DNA from 3 places in the Synechococcus sp. NOUM97013 genome. Region 3 is predicted to be linked to each of the others. Evidence: predicted binding sites of a transcription regulator. Region 3 holds the regulator's gene; each other region holds the start of a gene.
What was found. The regulator NtcA, encoded in region 3, controls nitrogen genes in cyanobacteria. The targets are predictions, from matches to a motif close to GTANCNNNNGNTAC.
Positions count from the first base shown of each region.

Region 1: the regulator NtcA is predicted to act here: its motif matches at 1,230-1,243, upstream of SynNOUM97013_RS08075 (DUF4278 domain-containing protein).
Region 2: the regulator NtcA is predicted to act here: its motif matches at 2,118-2,131, upstream of glnA (type I glutamate--ammonia ligase).

Region 1 is NZ_CP047941.1:1,505,807-1,510,006, forward strand. Features, by position in the region: gene SynNOUM97013_RS08065 (hypothetical protein) at 1-609, opposite strand, end outside; gene SynNOUM97013_RS13860 (hypothetical protein) at 715-1,155, shown strand; gene SynNOUM97013_RS08075 (DUF4278 domain-containing protein) at 1,328-1,435, shown strand; gene SynNOUM97013_RS08080 (hypothetical protein) at 1,557-1,721, shown strand; gene SynNOUM97013_RS08085 (2Fe-2S iron-sulfur cluster-binding protein) at 1,735-2,028, opposite strand; gene SynNOUM97013_RS08090 (2'-5' RNA ligase family protein) at 2,188-2,739, shown strand; gene SynNOUM97013_RS08095 (SDR family NAD(P)-dependent oxidoreductase) at 2,752-3,711, opposite strand; gene SynNOUM97013_RS13645 (hypothetical protein) at 3,710-3,880, shown strand; gene SynNOUM97013_RS08100 (hypothetical protein) at 3,896-4,200, shown strand, end outside.
Region 2 is NZ_CP047941.1:1,115,369-1,119,568, reverse strand. Features, by position in the region: gene SynNOUM97013_RS05870 (nucleoside deaminase) at 1-222, shown strand, start outside; gene SynNOUM97013_RS05865 (alanine--glyoxylate aminotransferase family protein) at 164-1,342, opposite strand; gene SynNOUM97013_RS05860 (allophycocyanin subunit beta) at 1,453-1,977, opposite strand; gene glnA (type I glutamate--ammonia ligase) at 2,190-3,611, shown strand; gene SynNOUM97013_RS05850 (hypothetical protein) at 3,769-4,092, shown strand.
Region 3 is NZ_CP047941.1:343,023-347,222, forward strand. Features, by position in the region: gene SynNOUM97013_RS01655 (resolvase) at 1-294, opposite strand, end outside; gene SynNOUM97013_RS01660 (DUF3084 domain-containing protein) at 291-1,496, opposite strand; gene ntcA (global nitrogen regulator NtcA) at 1,555-2,289, opposite strand; gene rph (ribonuclease PH) at 2,356-3,090, opposite strand; gene SynNOUM97013_RS01675 (cob(I)yrinic acid a,c-diamide adenosyltransferase) at 3,226-3,834, shown strand; gene dcd (dCTP deaminase) at 3,834-4,200, shown strand, end outside.

The sequences.
Region 1 (4,200 bases), 1.2 Mb from region 3:
GTTCACCGTCTCGGCTTCTGAAAGCCCTCCGAAGACAAATGACTCAGGGTTGTAAGGAAACAACTGGGCAGTCATTGCGGCAACGCCAATCGTGATCAGCAGCACGACAAATCGTGCGACGGCATCCCACAGCAAAGGTGTGATTGTGCGCCGGGTGATTGCGTAATAGATGCCAGCAAAAGGCAAAACTGCATGTGCAAACACCCAGGGCCAGACACGATCGCGAAGGCGAAGCTCCAGAGCACGCTGTCGACTTGATTGCTGAGCATCCTCTGCCGAGCGTTGCTGCAGGGCTCGGTGATCGGCGCGAACGGCGGGGATCGCCTCAACGAGGGTCCCCATCACCAGCAGGCCAACTCCGAATTGCAGGATCGGATCCAACCGCCACCCCTGAAAAAAGAGGATCGACGCCACAAGCGGCAGGGCGATGCAGCGTCCGGCCAGGGTGACTAGAAGCCAGGCCAACCCGAGCCCCTGAAGCGACTCGCGCGGTTGACCCCGATCCATCGACACATCGAAGCGGCGCAACGACACCACGAGGGCCGGAACCCAGAGGGCCATGAGCACCAATCCCCAGATTGAGGCCCAGTTCAGACTGGCGTTCACCATCAGCAGCTCCGCGCTGCTGCCATCTTGCCCAGGCCGAAGGGCTTGGCATCCGGCTCGAATGCGTGTTCATGCCGATTGTTTTTCACCGGCAGCGGATCTATCTCTGTGTTCATTGATACAGGAGGGTCCGATGACGGATGCCACTCCACCGCAGCAGCTGGGCCGATCGATCTGAGAGGGAGGTCCTTCATTGGCGCCCAGCGCGAGCCCCCCTCTGCCATCGCAGACACCGGAGACACCATGCTGATCAACAAGCAACAGAAAAGCGTCCAAACCGGCGAGCCGCTGCTGAACACCGTCAGCGCCTCAATGGAATGCCAGGCCCGCAACGATCGTCAAACCTATTTCTCGATCACCCGAAGCCTTGTGAAGGCCCAGTTTCAATTGGCTGACCAGGAACTGAGCCAACGGCTCTGGCAAGACGTGGCTGACCGCGACCTCGAAGTGGGGCGGATCATTCATCTGATGTATGGATGCTGGTTTCACGGCGACGACGAAGCCATGACCGAAACCGACGATCAGTTCCTGTCGATGAGCATGTCGTAGATCCCGGACACCAATTCACCCCTGTGTATCCGCGCGAACGACACAGGGGTTGACCTCGGCGCTATAAAAAGTCTGTAGCAACCGCTACTTACAACGTTCACCTCACAGCTCGTGAGGCGCAGTTCGACTCAGGCCATGGAACGGGGACCTGAGCTTGCTTCGAGGAACCCTCATGACCCTGACCTATCGCGGCCAGAAGTACGTCGTCAACAACGCTCCCGCCGAGCGCAAGCAGTCGGGCAACGTCGTCTATCGCGGTCAGAAGCTCACCAGCAAGTGACCCTCTGACAGGCATTCGCCGAACCACAAGGCCCCACCGCGGTGGGGCTTTTTCATGCCCAGAGGCAGGTCTCTTAGCAAGATCCAGCTGAGATTTAGGCTGGCGAATTCACGCCTACTCCATGAACGAGGCCCGGAAGTTCAGAATCGCTTTTGCCAAACAGGGAACCAACGCCATCAGCAACGGCAGCATCATCCAGGCCCTCGACCTTGAATCCGCCCGCAAAATCGCCAAAACGATGGCGTCTCACCGAGAGGAAGTGGTGTTCGTGAAGCAGTGCCACTAGGTGCGGACCGAGCTCAGAACAACTGCTCTTCCGCCTCCGCTTCGATCTTGCAATCACTTTTGGGATAAGCAACGCAGAGCAGACCGAAGCCCTGCTCCATTTGCTCATCATCCAGAAAGCTTTGATCGCTTTGGTCCAGATCACCAGCAACCACCTTGCCAGCGCAGGTGGAGCAAGCTCCCGCACGGCAAGAGTAGGGAAGTTCGACACCGGCCTCCTCCGCCGCATCAAGGATGTATTGATCCCCAGCACACGTGAAAGTCTGCTCGGACTCCTTGCCGATCATGGTGATAGTGAATGAAGCCATGGGTTGATGAGGCAGATATCCATCACAGTCATTCACACCCACCAAATTGACGAACAATTGGCGCATTCTCTTTGGGATCACGTCATCAAACGAGGATATGTATCAACAGTGACGAAACTTTCAAAGCCATGATTGCATTGGCACAACAACACAAACCGCTTGAACATTCCACAAGCCGTGTCGTACTGGCTGATGCCCGACCAACAGAGCGAGCCCGCACTGGAGCGGCTCTCTGACTGCGCGCAACAACAGATGAACGGCTGCCGGCTGCCGCCGCACATCACCCTCTACAGCGACCATCTCGACAGCCCCGAGCGCGCCATCGAACGCCTGGTCGCCACCGCAGATCAGCAGCCACCCATCCGGCTTCAGCCACAAGCGATCGAAGCCGGTGCCCTGTTCACGCAGAGCCTGGTAATCCGCTTCAGCGTTGAGGCGCGTGAACAGGCTGCCCATGCCGCGTTGCAGACGTGTTGCGAGCACCTGCGCCAACGCTCAGCCAATGCGCTGGGTTATCGGTTGGATCCTCACCTGAGCTTGCTGTACAGCCATGACGCCTTGCCAATCAGACAAGCCTGCGCGACCGCTTTAATACCCCCTGCAACCTGCCTGCGCTTCGATCGCATCAGCGCCGTCAGCCATCCGCTGCGCATCCAAACAATCGACGACATCGCCGCATTCACCACACTCACCACCCAACAGCTGAACTGATCGCACAGCCACTTACAGGCTGGCCAGCAAAGCCTCCGAGCCATTCCACAGAGCCGCCGCTTTCGCCAGGTCAGCTGCTTCAGCACTGGTGTCGACCGGCTCAAAACGATGCACACCAGGTCTCAGCAGCTGGTTGCTGCGGTAGCTGAATCCCGGCGTAGCAAGCGCATCGTCGAGGCACAGCTCCGCCAGCAATTCACCGGCGCGGGGCAGCGATTCGGTCAACCGCAGCAGGTCGCGGGCCACAAACGCAAAGGCCGCCATCCCAAGAGGATTCTGCTGGCGGCTGTAGCGGAAAAAGCCCCCCGAGTCGCGCGCAATCACCAGCCCCGGGCTCCAGGCCATCACTGGGATGGTGCCCGCAAGCCTCCGGTTCAGTTCCCGCGCCAGCAGCACATTGCAGAGCTTGCTGTCCTTGTAGGCCTTGTCGCCATCGAACACCGCACTGCCATCCAGCATCGGAGCACCAACGCCGTGATCCAGACCGCTGAGATCACCAAGCCCAGCTGGCTTTCCCACCCTGCCGCCACCACTGTCGGGGTTGTGCACTTCCGAAGCGGTGATCACCACCCGCGGCCTGGAGGCAGCCCTGAGCAGAGGCAGCAAGGCCGTTGCCATCACCTGATGCGCCAGCTGATTCACCGCGAAGGTGAGCTCAATCCCCTGAACGCTCCAGCGGGGCTGCCGCTCACCGGTGTATTGGAGGCCGGCATTGAGCACCAAGGCATCCAGAGGCACACCCTGCTCAAGCAACTGAGCCGTGGTTACCTGCACCGCATCGAGATCCGCCAGATCGCAGATCAGGATTTGCGCGGCACCTGAGAGAGTCCGCAGGGTGTGGTCGGCGCGGGCCTGATTGCGACAGACAATCGTGAGTGCATGCCCGCGCGCCGCCATCTGTTTCGCCGCCTCAAGACCGATGCCCGAACTCGCTCCAGTGAGCAGGAGCCGGCGGGGTTCAGCGGAAGCCATGGAGCAGGGTCAAAGGACGATCGGAGGCCGCACCGCCGGGTGCCGGAACGACAGACCCGAAGATAACTTTTACCGGAAGGAAATTGCCTCCATGGCGATCACTCAGCACAAGCGAAAGATTGCCTTTAAAACCATCAGCAACCCAACCCGTCAATTCAATCATGAATGATCGGCAGGGTCATTCATGAACCGACGCGTTGCACCTGCACTGTTAACCAGTTGGCTGCTTCTGGTGACGCTGACGTTGGCCGCTCAGAGATCAGGCCAGAGCGCCATCATTCGCCATACCAAGGATGGCTACAGCACCCAAGTGGGCACACCGCTTACTGGGATGCATGAACTTCAAGTCGCTCAACGCTTCATCACATCCGAACGCGCCTTCAATGCGTTCTTCATGAGCGAATTTGATTTCTGGGATGCACGCATCCTCGCCGACTACTGGGACCTGAACATTCGCAATTCCAAACTGAACATCGGCCGCAAACTGAT
Region 2 (4,200 bases), 770 kb from region 3:
GTGCAGGCCAGGGTCGGACGCGTGATCTACGGCGCTTTTGACCGCAAACGTGGAGGACTTGGAGGAACAGTTGACCTCGCGAACCATCCAAGCGCCCACCATCACATGGATGTACTGGGCGGCGTGATGGAAACCGAAGCATCGGACCTACTGGCCCGATGGTTCAGGCAGCGACGGCGACTCCCTGACGGAAACGGGGCAACTCGGTCTCGAAGAGATTGAGCAGTCGTGCAACGTTCTCGGGTGTGGAGTTGTAGCCCATCAGGCCGATTCTCCAGATCTTGCCGGCGAGCACTCCGAGACCACCGCCAACTTCGATGCCGTGGGTGTTGAGCAGATGGGAGGAGAAGGCCTTGCCGTCGACGTCGGAGGGGATGCGGACGGTGGTGAGGGTCGGAAGGCGGAGCTCTTCAGGAACGTGAAGCTCAAGGCCAAGGGATTCGAGACCGCTCCAGAGAGCCTCAGCATTCTTGCGGTGACGTGCCCAAGCGTTCTCAAGACCTTCATCGGACAGCAAACGCAGGGCTTCGCGCATGCCGAAGTTCATATTCACTGGCGCGGTGTGGTGGTAAACGCGATCGCTTCCCCAGTACTGGTTCAACAGAGAGACATCCAGGTACCAGTTCGGCACCTTGTCCTTGCGCGCTGCGAGCTTGGCTTCGGCACGCGGGCCCATAGTGAAGGGACCCAAGCCAGGAGGACAGCTCAGGCCTTTCTGGCTGCAGCTGTAGGCCATGTCGACCTTCCAGGCATCCAGGTGAAGTGGAACGCCGCCCAGGGAGGTGACGGTGTCAAGCAGCAGCAGGCAGTCGTGCTCACGGCAAAGGTCACCGATACCGTCCATGGGCTGACATACCCCTGTGGAGGTCTCGGCGTGCACCATCGCCAGGATGGCGGGCTTGTGCTGCTTCAGGGCTGCTTCCAGTTCGTCGAGACTGAAGGCTTCACCCCAGGCTTTTTCAATCACCTGAACATTGGCCCGATAGCGGCCGGCCATGTCCATCAACCGGTTGCCGAAGTACCCCTTCACCGCCACCAACACGGTGTCACCAGGCTCGACGGTATTGGCCAATGTGGCCTCCATCGCAGCACTGCCGGTGCCACTCATGGGCAACGTGAGGCGATTATCGGTTTGCCAGGCGTAACGCAGCAGCTCCTGCACCTCACCCATCAATTCGACATAAAGCGGGTCGAGATGACCGATCGGAGTCCGGGAAAGAGCTTTTAGAACGGTGGGGTGGGCATTGGAAGGTCCTGGTCCGAGCAACAGACGATCAGGCGTTGCAATGGGACCAATGGAGCGCCGATGGGACGAGTCAACCGGAAGGTGTGAGTGCGTCATCGGCGAAGCCGGGTTAGGAATCAATGGCGAAAAGCCTACGCATCGATCGGGCAGCCGAGAGGACGACGGTGCCAGTCCGATGCCGCTTGAAATGATTTGCAGGAGTGGTCTCAGCGCTGACGCACGTCGCTGGCGGCCAGACCGGACGCCATGTGCTCAAACGGCTGGCGCACCAAAGCGCAGCTGGCCTGGGACACACCCTCATTCAGAAGGCGCTCACAAAGAACATCAGCGAGCAAAACCATGCTGCGCACGGTGGGACCGGTGGGAACTCCGAGGCTTTTGTAGGTGTCATCGAGTCCGTTGAGGACTCGCTCATTGAGGATCGTGCTGTCGCCAGCAATCAAGGAGTAGCTGGCGTAGCGAAGGAAGTAATCCATATCGCGCAGGCAGGCCGCAAGGCGCCGCGTCGTGTAGGCATTCCCTCCGGGCAGAAGCAATTCAGGATCAGCCTGAAACAGACGCTGGCTGGCTTCACGCACCAACTCGGCTGCTTCCCGATTGATGATCTCGACGGCCAAAACACGCACGTCCGCTTCTTCGAGATAGCTCTCGATGCGATCGATGGCGGAGCGATCGAGATAACGACCGAGCTGGTCGTACTGGCCGATCAAACCGGTGATGGCATCGCGCATGCGGGGCCCTGTTCACTTTGGCCGGAAGCTAACACCGGCAACCGCGCGAAACCGTGCCAGCAAAGGGGATCACGTGAATCTGACAGAAACGGTTACCAACACGACAGACGGTCGAAGCCATGCACACAGAAATGAAAAAGGTGCCCCTTGATACAAAGCGGGTACTGAGCGATATTTACGGTCGTACCGAATTCCGGGAACACGCCCCCGCTATGGCCAAAACAGCACAGGACGTCCTTCGTCTGATCAAGGAAGAAGGCATTGAGCTGATCGACCTGAAGTTCACGGACCTGCATGGCAAGTGGCAGCACCTCACCGTCTGCCAAGACCTGATCGAGCCTGAGTCGTTCACTGAAGGCCTGGCGTTCGACGGTTCCTCCATCCGCGGCTGGAAGGCCATCAACGCCTCGGATATGGCGATGGTCCCCGATCCTTCAACCGCATGGATCGATCCTTTCTATCGCCATAAGACCCTCAGCCTGATCTGTTCGATCCAGGACCCGCGCACCGGCGAGCCCTACGAGCGCTGCCCTCGTGCCCTGGCGCAGAAAGCCCTGGCCTATCTCTCCAGCACAGGCTTGGCCGATATGGCTTTCTTCGGCCCTGAGCCGGAATTCTTCCTGTTTGACGACGTTCGTTACAACTCGGCCGAAGGCGGCAGCTTCTACAGCGTTGACACCATCGAAGCGGCTTGGAACACCGGTCGAGTGGAAGAGGGCGGAAACCTCGCTTACAAGATTCAAGAGAAAGAGGGTTACTTCCCAGTTGCCCCCAACGACACAGCCCAGGACATCCGTTCGGAAATGCTCCTGAAGATGGCTGAGCTGGGCATCCCCATCGAAAAGCACCACCACGAAGTGGCTGGTGCAGGCCAACACGAGCTCGGCATGAAGTTCGCCGAACTGATTCAGGCCGCCGACAACGTGATGACATACAAGTACGTCGTGCGCAACGTGGCCAAGCAGTACGGCAAAACAGCCACATTTATGCCCAAGCCGGTCTTCAATGACAACGGCTCCGGCATGCACGTGCACCAGAGCCTCTGGAAGGGTGGCCAGCCGCTGTTCTTCGGTGAAGGCACCTACGCCAACCTGTCCCAGACTGCTCGTTGGTACATCGGCGGCATCCTCAAGCACGCCCCATCCTTCCTCGCCTTTACCAACCCCACCACCAACAGCTACAAGCGACTGGTGCCGGGCTTTGAAGCGCCGGTGAATCTCGTGTATTCCGAAGGCAACCGTTCGGCTGCTGTGCGCATTCCACTGACAGGGCCAAGCCCCAAGGCCAAGCGCCTCGAATTCCGCTCAGGCGATGCCCTCGCCAACCCTTATCTGGCCTTCAGCGCCATGATGATGGCTGGCATTGACGGTATCAAGAATCAGATCGACCCCGGCGAAGGCGTGGACGTCGATCTGTTCGAACTCCCTGCCGAGCAGCTCAAGCAGATCGCCACGGTGCCCGCTTCCCTGAACGGAGCACTGGAAGCCCTCAATGCTGATCATCACTACCTTCTGGAAGGTGGTGTGTTCACCAAGGACTTCATCGACAACTGGATTGACCTCAAATACGAAGAAGTCCAGCAACTGCGCCAGCGCCCGCATCCCCACGAATTCACCATGTATTACGACGCCTGATATCAGACGTCGATCACACTTAAACCAATGCATTCCAGAGGGTCTTTAGCGAGGCCCTTTTTTTATTGCCAATTCAGTCAGATTTAGTTACAGACAGACAACAAAACAGCAACAAAATCCTGAGAGGAACAACTAAAGTAGTCAAAACGATCATTCAATGAAAAAATCGACCGCTATTACAGCTCTTGCAATAACTGCCGCATTGCTATCTTCCTGCTCCAGCAAAGACACTGCCTGGTGCACACTCGAATGGCCGGATACAAACAAGGAAGAACTCGCAGGGAAATGCCTTTTTGAAGACAAGAGTGGAGCTGACGAAGACACCTCTATCAGCTTTTACAGCCAGGATTACAGTTTTATTTTTCCCAATTCAAACAAAGATAAAAATTACAAACGACAAGATACCTCCGAAACAGCAACCTTCGAACACAATGGCTATGTCCTAACGGTCTACAAAGCAGGTCGACCCGAAAACAGCTAGCTCTTGCGTCTAGAGCCTGTCGCCTACCTTTTAATCCAGACGCCACCAGGCACTTAGAAAAAATGCCTATGAGCAAGTCAGGAGCTGCTGTTCATTAACAGCAGCACA
Region 3 (4,200 bases):
ACCGCGCGCTGGCCATAGCTGCCAATACCGCGATCGTGCCATCAATGTCGTGCCACGTTCGTCAACCAAAGTCACTGGCAGTTCGGTGGGGAGTTGCGCTGTCCAGTGAGCACTGGAGGTGCCATTGCCCACGATCAATTGTTCCGGTGGCGTGGAACGCTGCCACCGTTCCAGGGTATTCAGCACAGCATCGGCTGGGAGAACATGCCCTTCGATCACGCAGCGTTGCTCTTGGGACGCCAGCACCAGCCCGCACTTGCTGCGACCTGGATCAAGGGCGGCAATCCAGCTCATGAGCCCGAAGCATCCGAATTGGATTCGATGCTTCGCTTGATTCTGAGCTCGATCGCCACTGGATCGGCCGTTTCGCTGCGGCGAGCCGCCACCGCTTCGAGTTCAACGCGTCCCCGTCCCCGCTCGATCAGTTCCTTGGCGAGGCTATTCAGAGCATTGCCATCAAATTGGAGTCCCTGGCTGAGGGAGCCACGGCGCTGGGCCTTTGCCAGCGTTGATGCCAACAGCAAGTTGAGGCGGTTGCGGATCGCTTGCGGATCGCGTTCGTCACTGTTGAGCGTCGTTGTGGCCAGCACTTCACCTTCGATGGTGACCGTGACATTGGGACGGACATCCGGGAAGGCATAGACCACACGTTCGCCACGGAGCACATTGGCGGCGGAACGCAAGAGAACCACCCAGGTGCCGGGCTTGCGAATGGCCTGTTCGAGCCGGTTGATGTCTTGTCGGGGCACCAAGAGAATCTGCCGATCCGGGGCTTCGCCCGGTAGCACCTGTTGGTAGGCCTGCTGATTGGCCTCTCTGAGGATCTGGTCGATGACCTGGCGTGCCTGATCCGGTCGATCGAGTTTGAGGGTGACCGTTGCAAGAGGCTGGCCACTGCTGATCGCCACATTGCCCCGTCTCAGGGCGAGCAGATTCTCCTCCAGTTGCAGCAGTTCGTTTTCGCCGTCGCGGATCTGTGCACGAACGGCGTTCAGCTCGGCATCCGTGCGACGAATTTCGGCATCACGATTGCTGACGTCCTGGCTGAGGCGCTGACGCTCCGCTTCGAGGCGACGGGTCTGCTCCTGCAGCGGTTGCAGCGTGCTTCGCAATTCGCTGGCACGGGCTTGCGCGTCAGCCAGGGTTTGCCGAGCTTCGATTTCATCGCTGCGGGCCTGTTGGAGCTGGTCGCGTGATTCCTGCTGTGCTTTTTGGCTGGCCTTCAAAGCGGTGCGGCTGCTGCGCAGACGCGCCTGGAGTTCATTGAGTTCGAACAGGCCGACCCGCAGCTGGCGACTCACCAGGAGCATCAGCCCGAGCGACAGCACACTGATCAGGCTCCCTGTGAGCACAGTGATCAGGACTGCGGTCTGACGTGGGCGCAAGCCAAACAGACTCAGTCGGGCTTTGCCCACCCTTGAGCCCAGGCGATCTCCAAGTGTTGACAGCACCCCCCCCAGGATGAGGAGGGTCAGCAGCAGCAGCCAACCTGTCACGTGCTCTCAACCATGCGGCAGCCCGCTGAAGTGGTGCCCATCTTCACCCGTCGAGCATTTAGCTGAACCGCTTGGCTAGGGCGATGGGGTCAAGAACGGTGATCTTCTTGCGGTCGATCTCCACCAGGCCGGAGTTGCGCAAGTCTCCGAGCAGACGGGTGATCGTGACCCGCGTTGAACCGATGGCTTCCGCGATCGCTTGGTGGGACAGACGCAGGTCGATCGTGATGCCCTGCGTGCTGGGAATGCCGAAATCGCGGCAAAGCACCAGCAGAAAACTCACCAGTCGCGACGACATGTCGCGGTGCGTGAGCGTTTCGATCATGGTTTCGGTCTGCAGGATCCTGCTGGACAGACCTTGCAGCAGCAGAAGCCCAACGCTGGTGTCGGCTTCGATTGCCTGCCTGACGGAGCTCGCAGGTGCCGTCACCATTTCCACCCGTGTGAAGGCAACGGAGTGATAGAAGCGGTCGGAGCGATGACCCGTGAGCAGAGAGAGCACCCCAAAGAGACTGTTCTCTCGCAGTAGCGCCACGGTGATCTCTTCACCGGATTCGTAGACCCTGGAGAGACGCACGGCGCCGCGGCGGATCAAGTAAACGCGTTCTGCTGGATCGCCAGGGAAGAAGATCGTTTTGTTGCGCTCTACCAGTTCGGTGCTGGCACCTTCGAGCTCACGGATCACCTCCAGCAGCGTTCGGCTGGAGGGCGTGGGTGCATTGGTCAGGCTGGTTTCAGGCATCCGACCAACGGGTGGGACGGTTCGGCTGAACCCGCGCATCACTTCTGCCATCTCGACCCATCTGATGGGTGGAAGTTACGGAGCGATGCGGGGTCACCCTGTAGCAATCAACACGTTTCACGCTGCTGGTGAGTCCTGGAGTGCTGTCTGTTGGTGTGCCATCAGCCGGCTGAGGCCCGGTTCCGCCAGGTCCAGCAGGCTGTTCAGCTGTTGGCGGCTGAAGGCGGCACCCTCCGCTGTGCCTTGCAGCTCCAGGAGATCACCGGCGTTGTTCATGACCACATTCAGGTCCACGTCGGCGCGGCTGTCTTCGCTGTAGTCGAGATCCAGAAGAGGTGCACCATCAATCAGGCCCACGGACACGGCGGCCACTTGCGCTTGCACGGGATTGCTGCTGAGGCGGCTCTGCCCCACTAAACGTTCGCAGGCTTTCTGCAAGGCCAGCCAGGATCCGGTAATCGCCGCGGTCCTGGTGCCGGCATCGGCCTGAATCACGTCGCAGTCCACCAGCAGGGTGTTTTCCCCCAGCGCTTCCATGTTCAGGCATGCCCGCAGGCTGCGACCGATCAATCGCTGAATTTCCTGCGTGCGCCCGGAGAGTTTCATCAATTCGCGTCGCTGACGTTCGGGAGTGGATCCCGGCAACAAGCGGTATTCAGCACTGAGCCATCCCAGGCCTTGATCCCGACGCCAGCGGGGAACGCCCTCCTCGTGGCAAACGCTGCAAAGCACTGCGGTGCGGCCAGTGCGCACAATCACGGAGCTCAGGGCAAAGCCCATGGGGTCCCATTCCACCGAGAAATCCCTTAGGTCGGCGGGCATGCGGCCATCGTTGCGCGCGGTTTCGCTCATCGGTTATCAGCGTGTGTTGATGAGCCTGCCATTCGGTATGAGACACCAGGGATGGTGTCGAAGATCTTGTGAATCGCATTTTCACCGCTAGATTCGAAGCCTCCTGGTCGTTGTGGACCAGTCCAGACGAACGCGATGACCGCAAGCCTGAGCTCCAGCCATCGATCCCGCGATAGGCGCGGTGCCGATCACGGAGCAGTGGAGCGCTCGCGTCTTCAGCCCTTGCCGGCGCTTGACCCTCGCCCACCCCTGCATCTGGTGGCCCCTGAAGGTCAGCTTCAGGTGCACACCGCTCCTTATCGCGGCAGTTTTGGCACTGTGCTCAGTCAGGCCCTGCGGAGTGCCGGACTGGGAAGCCGCGTGGCCGTGATGCAGTTTCTTAAGGGCGGTGTTGCTCAGGGGCCTGAGGCTGCGCTTACCTTGTGTGACCGCATGACCTGGATGCGCCCAGCCGTGATGGAGTGCCTGTCGCAGCCCGCCAGTTCATCCGAGCCGGCCACGATTGAGGCGGTCGAAGCAGTCTGGGCGGTTTCCCGCGACCATCTCGCCTGCGGCGATCTCGATCAGCTGGTGCTTGATGAGCTGGGTCTGGCAATCGCCCTTGGATACCTCGATGAACAGGATGTGCGTGCCAGCTTGGAAGCTCGTCCGGGATCAATGGATGTGATCATCACAGGGACATCCATTCCTGAGTCCCTGATGGGGCTTGCGGATCAGGTCACCGAATTGCGCCGGGGTTTCTGATGCTCAAGAACGACCGCTGGATCACAGAACAGGCTGCCTCCGGCATGCTGGAACCGTTTCAGGATGGCCTGGTTCGTCATCTCGATCCCGATCAGCGGCAGCATCCTGTTCTGAGTTTTGGATGTTCGTCCTATGGCTACGACCTGCGGCTGTCGCCTCAGGAGTTTCTGATTTTCAAACACGTGCCAGGCACGGTGATGAATCCCAAGCGATTCAATCCAGCCAACCTCGAACCCACGGAACTGCATCGGGATGAGGACGGTGAGTACTTCATTCTTCCCGCCCATTCCTATGGACTTGGCGTGGCGTTGGAAAAAATGAAAGTGCCCCCCAACATCACAGTGATTTGCCTTGGCAAAAGCACCT